2 regions of the Cytobacillus gottheilii genome follow, and region 2 is predicted to be linked to the other one. Evidence: riboswitches for the same ligand, from Rfam matches in the RefSeq annotation. Region 2 holds a riboswitch; the other holds the start of a gene.
The links. Region 2 has a riboswitch for lysine ahead of J1899_RS16510 (aspartate kinase). Riboswitches for the same ligand answer to the same signal wherever they lie in the genome.
Positions count from the first base shown of each region.

Region 1: another riboswitch for lysine. It lies ahead of J1899_RS21525 (transporter substrate-binding domain-containing protein); the one in region 2 lies ahead of J1899_RS16510 (aspartate kinase).

Region 1 is NZ_CP071709.1:4,367,166-4,374,799, forward strand. Features, by position in the region: gene J1899_RS21510 (IS110 family RNA-guided transposase) at 147-1,433, opposite strand; gene J1899_RS21515 (amino acid ABC transporter ATP-binding protein) at 1,830-2,570, opposite strand; gene J1899_RS21520 (amino acid ABC transporter permease) at 2,597-3,367, opposite strand; gene J1899_RS21525 (transporter substrate-binding domain-containing protein) at 3,448-4,302, opposite strand; lysine riboswitch at 4,405-4,588, opposite strand; gene J1899_RS21530 (nitroreductase family protein) at 4,682-5,239, opposite strand; gene rbsK (ribokinase) at 5,372-6,229, opposite strand; gene guaC (GMP reductase) at 6,408-7,391, shown strand; gene J1899_RS21545 (PHP-associated domain-containing protein) at 7,577-7,634, opposite strand, start outside.
Region 2 is NZ_CP071709.1:3,330,480-3,338,113, forward strand. Features, by position in the region: gene sdhA (succinate dehydrogenase flavoprotein subunit) at 1-713, opposite strand, end outside; gene J1899_RS16500 (succinate dehydrogenase cytochrome b558 subunit) at 761-1,369, opposite strand; gene J1899_RS16505 (YslB family protein) at 1,720-2,169, shown strand; gene J1899_RS16510 (aspartate kinase) at 2,259-3,488, opposite strand; lysine riboswitch at 3,711-3,888, opposite strand; gene uvrC (excinuclease ABC subunit UvrC) at 4,118-5,890, opposite strand; gene trxA (thioredoxin) at 6,082-6,396, opposite strand; gene J1899_RS16525 (electron transfer flavoprotein subunit alpha/FixB family protein) at 6,722-7,634, opposite strand, start outside.

The DNA.
Region 1 (7,634 bases), 1.0 Mb from region 2:
TCCTTCGTTCGACCTGACCATGTGTGGATGCCGGATATGCTCCTCGGGGGGGTCTTTGCCCTAATGCTCGGAATGTTGACCGGCTAATCCATGCTTCATTTGTCATAATTAAGAAAAAGTACAAAACAATATCACTTGTCTATTGGTTAAGCAGCTACCTGGTTATTCGTAAAATATGGGATATCTCGAAGCATGCGTTCTTCACTGAACGAACTCTCACGTGTTCCAATCATAAACAATATTTTGATTAGTTTTCGGCCTAAAGCAACATAAGATTGTTTGCCCTTTAAGGGATTCTTTGTCCTATTTTTGTAGTGATTATGAAGGGCATTGAAGGCTTTATTATGGCAAGCCAGGGGACGGGCAACTTGATACAGTATGGAACGTAATCTTCGCCGTCCCCGCTTTGTAATCGTTGTCTTCCCTTTGTGTTTACCGGATTGGTTCATCTTCAAATTGAGTCCCGCTAATTTAATAATTTGGCGTGGATCTCTATAGTTTGAAAGGTCACCAACCTCGGCAAAAAAACCAACAACTGTCATTGCCCCAACACCTTTTATGGCAATCATGCGCTCCGCTCCTGGAACGCTCAATACAAGCTCTTCTAGCTGCGTCTTAAGAGCTTCAAGACGTTCTTCTAACCGTTGATATTGGCCTACAAGATAGAGAATTTCTTCACGAGCCATACGGAGACCTACGGTCATTCCAATACTCGAGGCAGCTGCTTGTTTTAACTTTCGTATTAGCGTGATACTAATATTCTTGTACACTGACGTCTTTAGTTCTTGGAGTAGTTCATCTTCTGTCTTTTGACAAATATCTTTCGGCAAGTAGCCACATTTCAAGAGGTATACTGCCGTTTTCCCATCCCATTTTTTGAAAACGGTCAAGAATTCAGGGAAATATCGATCTAGTACATTATGCATTTGTGCTTTAATGGATGAAAGATCTTCCTGAATAATGTCAAATAGTTTTACGCCTTCACGCAGCTCTGCATATACCCCTTCAGGTAAAGTGGGCTCATGGTAGCGCCCGGCACGAATGAGTTGAGCAATGACTTTTGCATCCTTGGTGTCATTCTTGGTAGGGGAATCATCATCTAATTCCTTTGACTTTTTGACCTTCATTGGATTGACTAGAACCACCTTTATCCCTTGTGATTTCAAGAAATAAGCTAAGGGAATCCAATAATGGCCGGTCGGCTCCATGCCAATAATCACATTGGGACGGCCTGTTTTTTCGCTTAATTCTTTTGCCCACTCAAATAATAGCTTGAATCCCGCTAAACAGTTCCAGAAAATAAGCCGTTTGGATAACTCAATTCCCCGATCATCAATCACCCGGGCAACATGTCTGTACTTTGCAATATCGACACCGATAATCAGTGTGTGTTCATTAATTTGCTTAATTCGTTCATTTTGTGTAATATCCATAATAGAAGTCTCCCTTCGGTACTTAATTCGAGGTCATGCATGACACTCTCTATCGTACCAAGGGGACTTTTTTTTTGCACATCGCTTAAACTTCGAATTATAGTCAAATTACTTTATTACAGGAATGCTCCTCGGAGCAAGCTCCTGTGGGGTCTCACCTTTTCCTCTATTGCCCACAGGAGTCGAGGGTCTTCCGCTCCATTTCACTCATGTTGATGATATATGACAAATAAAAAAATAAAACAACATATGATTAGAAGAATTCACTTTCTAACCATTCGCTGCTATGATCGTGCTAGATTGTGTCCCAGCCACCCTATATCTCAAAAAAAATAGTAGGTAAAGCCATCCGCCAATGACCTTGCCCACTATTCTTAGTATGTTTCTTCCAACATCTTATACAGTCTTCAATGTCCGTTTTAAGAACTCTCTTGTACGCTCCTGGTCAGGATTGTTAAAGATTTTTTCTGGAGGTCCTTCTTCCGCAATGACGCCTTTGTCCATAAATACAACACGGTCAGAGACTTCTCTCGCAAATTCCATTTCATGTGTAACGATTAACATGGTTAAGCCTGTTCCAGCGAGCTCTTTCATAATTTTTAATACTTCGCCAACCATTTCTGGATCTAACGCAGAAGTCGGTTCATCGAAAAGCATTACATCGGGTTCCATTGAAAGGGCACGAGCGATAGCAACACGCTGCTTTTGACCGCCTGATAAATGGCGAGGCTTAGCATTAATGTAATTTTCCATCCCTACAACCCGCAAGTATTTGCGTGCAATTTGTTCCGCTTCTTCCTTTGAACGCTTTAATACTTTTATTTGTCCGACCATACAGTTATTTAATACATCATGATTATTGAACAAGTTAAATTGCTGAAACACCATCCCCAGCTTTCGGCGGTATTGGTGGATATCATGACGGTCGTCCAAAATATTTTCTCCATTATAAATAATCTGGCCGCCGCTTGGTTTTTCAAGTAAGTTTACACAGCGCAACAGTGTTGATTTCCCCGAGCCTGAAGAGCCGATAATTGTAACAACTTCACCTTTTTCCACAGAAAAATGAATATCCTTTAAAACCTCATGCGAACCAAATGATTTGCTTAAGCGCTGGATTTCAATGATTGTTTCCATATATGTTCCTCCTCTCAGTCAAAAAATTACATCCCTTTATTGGCTTTCTTTTTCATATCTTCTGCTGTTTCAATATGCAAGTTATTGCCGATCACAGTGTAGTTATCCGGCCCCTCGAGTTTGCGTTCGAAGTAGCGCAGGATGAGAGTAATCGCAAATGTCATAATAAAGTAAATAATACACGCGACAAAGAATGATTCAAAATAGCGGAAATTATTGCCCGCCACCGTTTTCGTCTGGAAAAATAATTCTGTCACAGAAATAACACTTAATACAGCCGTGTCTTTAATATTAATAATGAATTGGTTCCCTGTTGCCGGCAAAATATTGCGGATTACTTGCGGCATAACTACATGAATCATGGTCTGCACATGATTCATGCCGATCGCCTGTGCCGCTTCATATTGGCCTTTATCAACCGAGATGATGCCTCCACGCACGATTTCAGCCATATAAGCACCTGTATTAATCCCTACTACCACGATACCTGCAATAATCGGGTTCATATGAAAATTAAAGGCAAGTGCAGATCCATAAAAAATGACCATTGCCTGTACAATCATTGGCGTGCCGCGGAAAAATTCGATATAAATGGTTAAAATGGCATTGATCAGTTTAAGCAGATTCTTTTTTATTCCTTTTTCAGGAGCAGGTATTGTTCGAACTACACCTGCCAGCAAACCAATGAGCGATCCAATAATTGTTCCTGTTAAAGCGATGACTAATGTCCAACCAGCTCCGCGCAAAAACATCGGCCAGTTTGACTGTATGATTTGTATCATCCAATCGAGACTCATGGTGATCCTCCTTTTTTAATGAATATGTCAAAAAAGAAGCCGGCTACATGTCATGTCATGCAGCCGGCCGTGCAGCGGTATTAGTTTGCTGCTGGCTGATTTTTAATCGCCTCATCCATAATTTCTACACGTTCTTCTTCAGAGATACCCGCTAAGATTTCATTGATCTTTTCAGTTAGCTCGCTGTCTTTTGCAACACCTACAGCAATAGCTGTATCGTCCTCAGATGTTTCAAAGCCTTCTGTAAATTCAACCATTGCAAAGTTTTCATTTGCAGAAGAAGCACTCACACCTTCAGGACGTTCGGAAACGTAGCCGTCAATTACGCCAGATTCTAGCGCAACACGCATAGCAGGGAAGTTGTCCATTGCCGGCTGCTGTTCAACACCATCAATTTGTTCAATAACTGAGTAATGGAACGTATTCAGTTGAGCCGTTACTTTTGCACCGCTGAAATCTTGAATAGAAGTGGCATTTTCATAGTCTCCGCCTTTTTTCACTACCATGACAAGGTCGGATTTATAATAGTTGTCTGAGAAATCAATTGTTTGCTTTCTTTCCTCAGTTGGTGACATCCCTGCGATAATCGCATCAATTTTATCAGAAGTTAAGGCAGGTACAAGACCATCCCACTCTGTTTTAACAATCACTAGCTCTTTCCCTAAGCCTTCAGCGATTTTTTTCGCAATTTCCACATCATAGCCGCCTGCAAATTCAGCGTTTCCATCAATTTTTACACCGCCATTTGCATCATCCATTTGTGTCCAGTTAAAAGGTGCATAACCTGCTTCAAGACCTACACGGAATACATCTTTCTCAGCATCAGAATCTGAGCCTGAACCCGCAGAACCCTCATCTGAGCTAGTCCCGCACCCTGCTAAAAGCAATACTGCCGCAAGTGCCAATACACTTAAAAACGATAATTTTTTTCTCATATTTTTCTGCCCCCATTTTTTCTTTTAATAAAAAACAAAAAAGACCTGAGATGAACTCAGGTCTTTGTATACATAGATAGCCTAAATCCTCCACTTTTCCCTTAAAGAGATAGCACACCTCGAGTAAACCGGGAAGTTTACCGAGACAGTCCTGCAGCTCTTAACTGCAGACCCAGCATCCAATACTTGAGCATATTGCACACTTCGGCGGGATTTCCTTCTTTTTAGCATCATCGCTGCTCACGCTCAACTAAAAACTAATAAATACCGCACCTCTACCTCACCGAAAAGTGAGGTTTATTCAATTTTCATATAATCATAGGCTACAATAAAACATATAGTTCTGTCAACCTAGTAAAAACTGACAGCTTTTGGTTAGTTATTCTGAAATAATTTCTAGCTTTTCTCTAATAGAAGTTCTTGGCTTTGCTTCCGGCACATGTTCAGCATATCCGATCATTAATGTGCCAACGATCTTTTCACCTGGCTGCACACCCACCTTTTCACGGAAAACCGGATTGTAAATCCAGTCATTTGTGCGCCAGATCATTCCGATCCCTCTTGCCCATGCTGCAAGCTGGAAGTTTTGAATAAATGCTGAAACGGCCCCGTAATCCTCGTCCCATGTTTTTTGACGAGGATCCTCAGGCATAATGACGACTAGATGTATGGGAATAGAACGGAAATACGCTGCTTTTTTTGCTGCCTTTTCTGCCGCTTCCTCTCCAGTGCCCTGAGTTGCTTTAAAAGCTTCTATATATTTTTCTTTTCCTTCCCCGCTATATAAAAGAAAACGCCATGGCTCAGTCATTTTGTGGTTTGGCGCCCATTTTGCTACCTCAAGCAAGTCAATGATTTCCTCAAGAGCTACTGACTTCTCCTGAAACTTCTTAATGGAGCGTCTTCCTTTAATCAATTCATCAATACTTTGCTGCATTTCTCCTCATCCTCTCTCATTATTCCCCTCTTCTTATAAGCGTAATTTAAATTGGTCTTTTAGGCAATTTAAGCGTCCATGGAGTGTGTTACTGAGATTTATTTATCTATGACTGTACTATCTGCTATGAGCTTACTTATTCAAGTCCGACCTGCTTGGCATTCCTGCCTGGGCACCAAGTTTTGTTACAGAAAGACCTGCTGCTTTAACGGCAAATTGGCAGGATTCTTTTAAAGGCAAGCCCTCAGAAAGGGCAACTGCTAAAGCACCAATAAATGTATCCCCTGCTCCTGTTGTATCAATTGCATCCACTTTTAATGCAGGTATCGAGACTCTTTCTCCTTGATCAAAATACTCCGCACCGTCTTTTCCTTTCGTGATAACCAGCTTTGAGAGAAGAGCTTCTTTGTTTGTAAATGCCGAAAACAGCTTGTTAGCCTCCGCTTCATTTGGCGTGATATAGGTAATTTTATCAATCCAATTTTCTGGTATGTCATGATAAGGAGCAGGATTGACGATCACATTTACATGACCTTCAGCAGCTATTTCTAGTGCTCTTTCTACCGATTCAAGCGGTATTTCAAACTGAAGCAGCAGCCAGCTGCTCTTTAATATCTCTTCTCTATGCGACTCAACCATTTCTGGTGTAATTCTCTTATTCGCTCCAGGCACGACTATAATTTTATTATCGTTATTCCAAACTGTAATACTGGCGATCCCCGTTTTTTCATTCTTTAGACTGCGAATATGCTCAATATTAATCTGATGGCCTTTTAAATGGTTTATATATTGCTCACCAAATAAATCGTCTCCCACACAGCCAATCATTTTTACCGGCGCCCCCAGTTTTGCTGCCGCAACCGCCTGATTAGCCCCCTTTCCTCCTGGCACTGTAAGAAAGTTTTCTCCCAGAACTGTTTCGCCTAATGCAGGCTCTCTGTTTGTAATTGTAACAAGATCCATATTCATACTGCCGATTACAGTGATCATCTTTATTCTCCCTTCAATTAGTAAAAAACACGAAGAATTATCTCCACTCTACTGTAAAGAATAAGTTAAATAAAAGTAAAAACCTTTGACAACTGCAAAAAAATCCTGTAAATTACCGTATGTACGAACATTTAATAACTAACACAATAATAATATTCGCTTTTAGGAGTGTTGAACCTTGGATAATGTATTTGATTATGAAGATATTCAGTTAATTCCTGCAAAATGCATTGTAGATAGCCGTTCTGAATGTGATACATCTGTTAAATTTGGCAAGCATACATTTAAGCTGCCAGTTGTGCCTGCGAATATGCAGACTATTATTGATGAGAAAATCGCTGCTTATTTAGCTGAAAATAATTATTTTTATATTATGCACCGCTTTGAACCGGAAACACGTATTGCATTTATTAAAGATATGCAGTCTCGTGGTTTAATTGCCTCAATTAGTGTTGGGGTAAAAGAAGAAGAGTACGGGTTCATTGAGCAATTAGCGGCAGAGAAGCTTGTGCCGGACTATATTACAATTGATATTGCCCATGGTCATTCAAATGCTGTAATCCGTATGATTCAGCATATTAAGAAGCATTTGCCTGAAAGCTTTGTCATTGCCGGGAACGTCGGGACACCTGAAGCGGTAAGAGAACTTGAACACGCTGGTGCAGACGCAACAAAAGTCGGAATCGGACCAGGGAAAGTTTGCATCACAAAGATTAAAACTGGGTTTGGCACTGGCGGCTGGCAGCTTGCGGCATTACGCTGGTGTGCAAAAGCAGCAAGCAAGCCAATCATTGCTGACGGCGGTATCCGTACACATGGCGATATTGCAAAATCAGTCCGGTTTGGTGCTTCAATGGTTATGATCGGCTCTCTTTTTGCGGGGCATGAGGAATCACCTGGCGTTACAACTGAAATTGACGGCAAACTAGTTAAAGAATATTTTGGCTCGGCTTCAGAGTTCCAAAAGGGAGAAAAGAAAAACGTTGAAGGCAAAAAAATGTATGTTGAGCATAAAGGTGCTTTGCAGGACACATTAACCGAAATGGAACAGGATCTGCAATCCTCCATCTCATATGCTGGCGGAAACAAACTTGAATCCATTCGCACTGTAGACTACGTAATCGTGAAAAACTCTATTTTCAACGGTGATAAAGTTTATTAATACTGTGATAAGGCCAGGGAGATCGTTCTCCTGGCCTTTTTTATTTTGGATTGTGCAATTTGGATGAAGGCTATATCCGTAATTGATTCATTAAAAAAAGCAAAAGCCCGCTTGTCTCCTTCTGACTAGCCAGGCTTTTGCTGCTACCATTGTGAAATGCGGAAGACAGTCTGTTCTCCCGTTTTTTATACGGTTAATGCCTCTTTCATTTTTTTCTTAACGATTTTAGCTGCATTAATTTTT
Region 2 (7,634 bases):
GTTGGGTGAATTTGAATAAATTCTCCGTTTGCATAGTATGCGCCCTGCTGATATACGATTGATGCAGCTGAACCTGTATTGATAACTGAGTTTGTAGACTTTCCAAAGATAATCCCTGGTCCGCCTGTAGCCATGATAACTGCATCGCCGGCAAAAGATTTAATTTCCATTGTTGTTAAGTTTTGAGCAACAACGCCTCGGCATATCCCATCATCGTCAATAATAGAGCCTAAGAATTCCCAGCCCTCATATTTTGTAACTAATCCGGAAACCTCATGACGGCGGACTTGCTCATCAAGTGCATATAATAATTGCTGACCAGTTGTTGCCCCGGCAAATGCTGTACGGTGATGCTGTGTTCCCCCAAAGCGGCGGAAGTCAAGCAATCCTTCTGGTGTACGGTTAAACATAACACCCATGCGGTCTAGTAAATGAATAATTCCTGGTGCTGCTTCTGTCATAGCTTTCACCGGCGGCTGGTTTGCTAAGAAATCTCCGCCGTATACTGTATCATCGAAATGCTCCCAAGGTGAGTCTCCTTCACCTTTTGTATTAACAGCTCCGTTAATGCCGCCCTGGGCACAAACAGAGTGAGAACGTTTTACTGGAACTAATGAAAATAATTCAACTGGATGTCCTTTTTCGGCAACCTTGATTGTGGCCATTAAGCCTGCCAAACCGCCGCCAACTACGATAACCTTTCCTTTACCCATGTGACTCACTCCCTTATTGCTTCTTTATATCAACAGGTTGCATAATTTTATACGAATGCGAAAATCGCGCGAATACCAACAATTGAAAGTGCAATGAAAATACCTAGTGTTGCATAAGTAGAGATTAATTGAGATCTTGGAGTTACTGTAATTCCCCAGCTCACAAAGAAGCTCCATAAACCGTTAGCAAAGTGGAAAATAGCAGAGATAACACCGACGATATAAAATGCTATCATCCAAGGATTCTCAAAAATATTCTCCATCATCTGATAGTTTACTTCTGCACCAAATGCAGCTGCGATACGTGTTTCCCATACATGCCATACAACAAAGATCAGTGTAATAACACCGGTTACCCTTTGAAGCATAAACATCCAGTTACGGAAAAAGCTGTACTTAACAGTATTGTTCTTTGCTGTAAAAGCGATATAAAGCCCATAGATTGCATGAAATAAAAGAGGCAAAAATATGATAAACAACTCTAGGAAAATCCTAAATGGTAAACTTTCCATAAAATGTGCCGCATCATTAAATGCTTCTTCACCTTTAGTTGCAAAATGATTCACAACCAAGTGCTGTACTAAAAACAATCCAACCGGAATAACACCAAGCAATGAATGCAATCTGCGATAAAAAAACTCTCGATTCCCCGCCATAAAATATCCCCCCTGTTTTGTAACGTGATGCTCAGGATCTATTCATATCCTAACATCAGTAAAAAATGAAAATTTATATCTTACAATTATGTGACAAGTCCATTTTACTCTCAACAGAAAAGAGCGTCAAGAAAACGGATACACAAATTGTTCAATATTAATAAAATTTTATAAATATATTGAAATTGAAAAAACACGTTCACACTTGAATTATCATTCATTTTTTTCAAAAGATGAAATATATTAAAATAGCATTATTTTCCCTTATCAAATATATGCTTTTTTCATGTATCTTTGACTAAAAGGGTTCTAAATTGTATATAATAGTCTCATAGAAAGAGGGGAGATTATTGACTGATCAAACACCAGAGCAAAAACCGTTAACCGTTCATGATGAAACTGTGCCAGCATTTGGGTATGAATTAATTCGTGAAGTGCTGCTTAAGGATTTACTGGGCAAAGAAGCTCCCGGTATTTTATATTGGGCAGGAAAAAGATTGGCACGAAAATACCCATTGGCTTCGATAGATGAAATGATTTCTTTTTTCTCCAGCGCAGGCTGGGGCAATCTAATGCTCTTGAACGAATCAAAAAATGAGATGGACTTAGAATTATCAAGCGCAATCATTAGCGCTCGCTGTAAAAACGATGAAGATTGTGCCTTTCAGCTTGAAGCGGGTTTTATTGCTGAACAGATCGAACAGCAAAAAGGGTACATATGTGAAGCGTTCGAACATCCTAAGAAAAGAAAAGGAAAAGTTCTTTTTACTGTTAAGTGGGATAAAAAGGATACAATCTAAGTTTTCTATAATTTGCGATACAATACTGAATTATGAGGAAAAGAAGAAGCTCTCGAATAAAAGAAGCTTCTTCTTTTTTAGTGTTATTCTTATGCTTTCACTGAATTGGCAGATAGCTGAAATGCATCATGAAGCACTTCAACGGCAGGAAGCATTTTCACTTGTTCTACGACTGCTGAAACTTTAATCTCAGATGTGCTGACCATTTTGACTAAAATTTCGTTCTGCGCAAGCACATCAAACATTTCTGCTGCTACCCCTGGATTTGAGATCATGCCTGAACCTACGATTGAAACTTTTGCTAAGCCAGATTCCCATTCGATTCGATCATATAGAAGCTGATCACGATTTCTCTCAAGCACCTTAACAGTCTCTGTTAAATCTTCATTTTTAATGGAGAAAGACAGCGAAGAAGTTTCGCCTTCCGTCATACTCTGAATAATGATATCCACATTGATATGATCATTGGCTAGTGCTGAGAAAATGGTAGATAATCCGCCAAGGCTGCTTGGAAGCCCTATGACAGATACTCTTGTGATTTCATCTTCAAACGCAACTCCGCGTACAACTAAATTTTGCTCCATTTTAACTTCCTCCTCAATCGTTGTTCCTTGTTCTTTTTCCATGCTAGATCTTACTTCTAAAGAAACTCCGTAGTTTTTCGCGAATTCAACCGCTCTTGGGTGCAGAACTCCGGCTCCTAAATTGGCAAGTTCCAGCATTTCATCATAAGAAACGGATAGAAGCTTGCGGGCATTCTTTATGTAACGGGGATCTGTTGTAAATACCCCAGTCACGTCTGTATAAATATCACATTTATCAGCTTTTAGCGCTGCTGCAAGTGCAACGGCTGTTGTATCAGAACCGCCCCTTCCCAGAGTAGTGATTTCTCCCTCTGAGGTAGCGCCTTGAAAGCCGGCCACAATCACAATTTTGCCTTGCTGAATTTCCTTTTCAATTTTATCACTATCAATATTTAAGATTCTTGCATTTCCATGAATTTCCTCTGTTTCAACACCTGCTTGCCAGCCTGTCATTGAAACGGCCGGATGACCTTTAGAAATTAAAGCCATGCTTAACAGCGAGATCGTCACTTGTTCCCCTGTTGTTAAGAGCATATCCATTTCTCTTTTACTGGGGGAGGACGTAATTTCTTTTGCCATGCCAACAAGCTGATCTGTTGTCTTTCCCATCGCTGAGACCACAACGACAACATCGTTACCCCTATTTTTTTCTTCAATGACCCGGTTTGCAGCATTTTGAATTTTATCGACGCTGCCGACCGAAGTTCCCCCAAACTTTTGCACAATTAAACCCATTTGAATACCCTTCCTTCCGACTATGATGATTTCCCTTTGCCATTTTGTTTTGTCTCAATAAGAAGAATGATTTTTGTATCTTTCTCTTTTTTGCAGTTTTGTATGAAAAATCGCTAGTTAATCGATTCCCGATTTCTTCTGTAAACATGCAGACAAAACAAAAAAGCAATGAGAATTATCTCATTGCTGTGTAGTCAAACGTATACAAAAAATACGTGCACACAGTGAGATAGCTCTCCAAGACTACTGTCTTGACAATCCGGCATTTATTCAATGCAAGACCAGCATGGCGAGTGATGAGTCTCCCCCTGCTTCGGCAAACATTCCCTTTCACAGCAAATCGTCGGAGCTCATTCTCCTCAAAGCTGTTACTGATGAAGCTTGCACCTCTACCTTCACTTTACGCTAAGAAAAGCGAAGCGCCTTGCTAAGCCCCGATAAGCATAAACCGAGCTGGCTAGAAGATTGTCTTTAACCCTCTGGACAGATCGGCTTAGACCCAAGATGGGCTAAGCATTGCAGCTAGTCACTGTTCTAAGTCTATAAATTTATACTTTCAGAAAGTATAAAAAAGTGAGTGAATATGAAAGTTGGTCCAAGTATAGCATATTGTCTATATGATGACAACGCTATTCACTTAGTTTCTTTACGAGTTCTTCTGCTACATTAGCAGGAATTCCTAATTGGCGGAAGTCATCTGCAGAAGCTTCCTTCATTTTTTTAACTGAACCAAAGGTCTTTAACAGTTGCTTTTTGCGCTTTTCACCGATCCCAGCAATGTCATCGAGCATAGATTGGAATGTACCTTTTCCTCTTAACTGGCGATGGAACGTGATGGCAAAGCGATGGACCTCATCCTGAATTCGCTGCAGCAAATAAAATTCCTGGCTATTGCGTGCAAGCGCAACGATTTCCAGCGGATTCCCAAATAACAGCTGCGACGTTCGGTGTTTTTCATCTTTTACGAGTCCTGCCAGCGGCAAATCAAGACCCAGCTCATTTTCAAGAACATCTCTGACCGCTTCAACATGACCCTTTCCTCCATCAATAATAAGCAGATCCGGTAGAGGCAGCTCTTCTTTTAACACTCGAGTATACCTTCTGCGAACCGCCTCACGCATGGATTCATAATCATCCGGGCCTTGAACGGTTTTAATTTTATATTTACGGTACTCCCGTTTCGCCGGTTTTCCGTCAATAAAAACGATCATTGCAGATACTGGATCTGCACCTTGAATGTTTGAGTTGTCAAATGCTTCAATCCGATGCGGCGTATAAATTCCAAGCTGTTCGCCCAAACTCTCCACTGCCTTAATCGTCCGGTCTTCATCCCGCTCAATGAGAGAAAACTTTTCCTGCAGCGCGATTTTGGCATTTTTATAAGCTAATGAAACCAAATCTTTCTTTTGTCCCCGCTGCGGATTTAATACTTTTACACCAAGAAGCTTTTCTGCCATCTCGCCATTAACAGAAGATGGTGCTAAAATTTCCTTCGGCTTAAAATGATTTGCTTTCATGTAAAATTGACCGAGAAACGTAAGGATTTCTTCCTCAGGCTCGTTATGAATGGGAAACATGGAGACATCCCTTTCAATCAGCTTGCCTTGGCGGATAAAAAAGACTTGTACACACATCCAGCCTTTATCAACAGCATAACCAAAGACATCACGATCAGTGAAGTCAGTCGTTGTCATTTTTTGCTTTTCCATCGTTGCATCAATATGAGCGATTTTGTCTCTATACTCTTTTGCACGCTCAAAATCAAGGTCTTCAGCCGCAGCCGCCATTTTTTCTGTAAGTTCTTTCTTTATATCTTTATAACCGCCATTTAAAAAACGGGTAATTTCCTCTGTCATTGTCCGATATTGCTGCTGATCCACTTCCTTCACACATGGAGCCAGGCATTGTCCTAAATGATAATACAGGCATACGCGGTCAGGTAAGGTAGCACATTTCCGAAGCGGATAAATGCGATCGAGCAGCTTTTTTGTTTCGTTTGCAGCATGAACATTTGGATATGGACCAAAATATTTGCCTTTGTCTTTTTTCACTTTTCTCGTCGTAATAAGACGCGGATGTCTTTCAGCAGTTAATTTAATAAATGGGTAGGTTTTATCATCCTTCAGCATGACATTGTATTTAGGATCATGCTTTTTTATTAGATTGAGCTCAAGAATCAGCGCTTCCATATCGGAGGAAGTGACAATATATTCAAAGTCCTCAATTTCGTTAACAAGGCGCAGCGTTTTTCCATCATGTGAGCCAGTAAAATAAGACCGGACTCTGTTTTTTAATACTTTCGCTTTGCCCACATAAATAATAGTGCCTTGCCTGTCCTTCATTAAGTAGCACCCTGGCTGTGCAGGCAAAATCATTAATTTATTTTTAATGATGTCATTCATCGTCAAACACATCCTCGAAAAGGAAGTAAAAACCCCGGCCTTCAGGAAGAAGCCGGGGATCAACTGTCATTACACTCATTATCTGCTTTCTGCATCAATAATTATAGTAAAAGGCACTCTTCATCATTGCAGCAGGGCAGATCAGATTGAAGAAGCTGATTTTTTAAAACGTACAAATCCAAATATGCTAATTATGCATGCTTGGAAAGAAGCTCAGATAATGCTTCTTTTGGCTGGAAGCCAACTACTTTATCTACTACTTCACCGTCTTTAAGAACGATTAATGTAGGAATACTCATAACGCCGAATTTACCAGCAGTTTCTTGGTTTTCATCTACATCAATTTTAACGATCTTTACTTTATCGCCCATTTCTCCGTCAAGCTCTTCAAGAACTGGAGCAATCATTTTACAAGGTCCGCACCATGGAGCCCAGAAATCTGCAAGTACTAAACCTGAACCTGTTTCTTCAGTAAAGTTTTGATCTGTTGCATGTGTAATAGCCATTTATATGCCTCCTAATCAATTCAACTAATTCATAACATATCGAGAGTATACCATTTAACACCATATGAAGCGAACAATTTGCTCGTTCGTACTATACCCTCAAATTCATGGGAATATTCATGATTGCTGTTTCACAGACATGGTTCTTTTTTTGAGATGTTATTTTGTAATCTCTTTGCATCTCCATAAAACAAAGCTGGAATTCCCGCACGCTCCGTTCCAATTGCAAAGCAACATGAGAGCAGGATCCACATTTTAATAAAAAGAAACAGACAGCTGCTGCTCTTCCTTCAATAGCAGTTGATTCCGTCTGTTTCAATGATTGTTACGCGTTTACTAAGATCTTCTTAAATTCTTCTGTCAGCATCGGCACCACTTCAAAAAGATCGCCTACAATGCCATAATCTGCAACTTTAAAAATATTTGCTTCTGGATCTTTATTAATAGCAACGATTACTTTAGAGTTTGACATTCCTGCTAAATGCTGAATCGCACCTGAAATTCCGCAGGCAATATACAAGTCTGGTGTTACAACTTTTCCTGTCTGGCCAATTTGCAGTGAATAATCACAATACTCTGCATCACAAGCTCCGCGTGATGCACCAATGGCACCGTTTAGGACCTGTGCCAGCTCTTTTAGCGGCTCAAATCCATCTTCGCTTTTCACTCCGCGGCCGCCTGCAATAACCACTTTTGCTTCTGAAAGATCTACACCTTCACTTGCCTTGCGGACAACCTCTTTAATTATGGAGCGAAGATCTTTTATATCAACAGATAAAGCTGATGTTTCTCCTGATCTTGTTTCATCCTTCTCAAGAGGAGCGATATTGTTTGGTCTAATCGTTGCGAAGATAAGACCGTCTGTTACGATTTTCTTTTCAAAGGCTTTCCCTGAATAAATCGGCCGTGTAAAGACAATATTTCCGCCTGCTTCTTCGATCTGCGTAACATCAGAGATTAATCCGGATTGAAGCTTTGCTGCGATCTTAGGTGCAAGGTCTTTTCCTAATGCAGTATGCCCCAGGATAATACCTTCTGGACTTTCAGCATCCACAGCTGCCATTAATGCTTGTGAAAAGCCATCTGAAGTATATTGCTTTAGCAGTTCATGTTCAACCGTTAGTACGCGGTCTGCACCAAAGTGAATTAATTCACCCGATAAAGCGCTTACAGAATCACCGATTAATAATCCGACCACTTCGCCGCCTTCTGCAGCCTGCTTTGCTGCGGCGATTGCT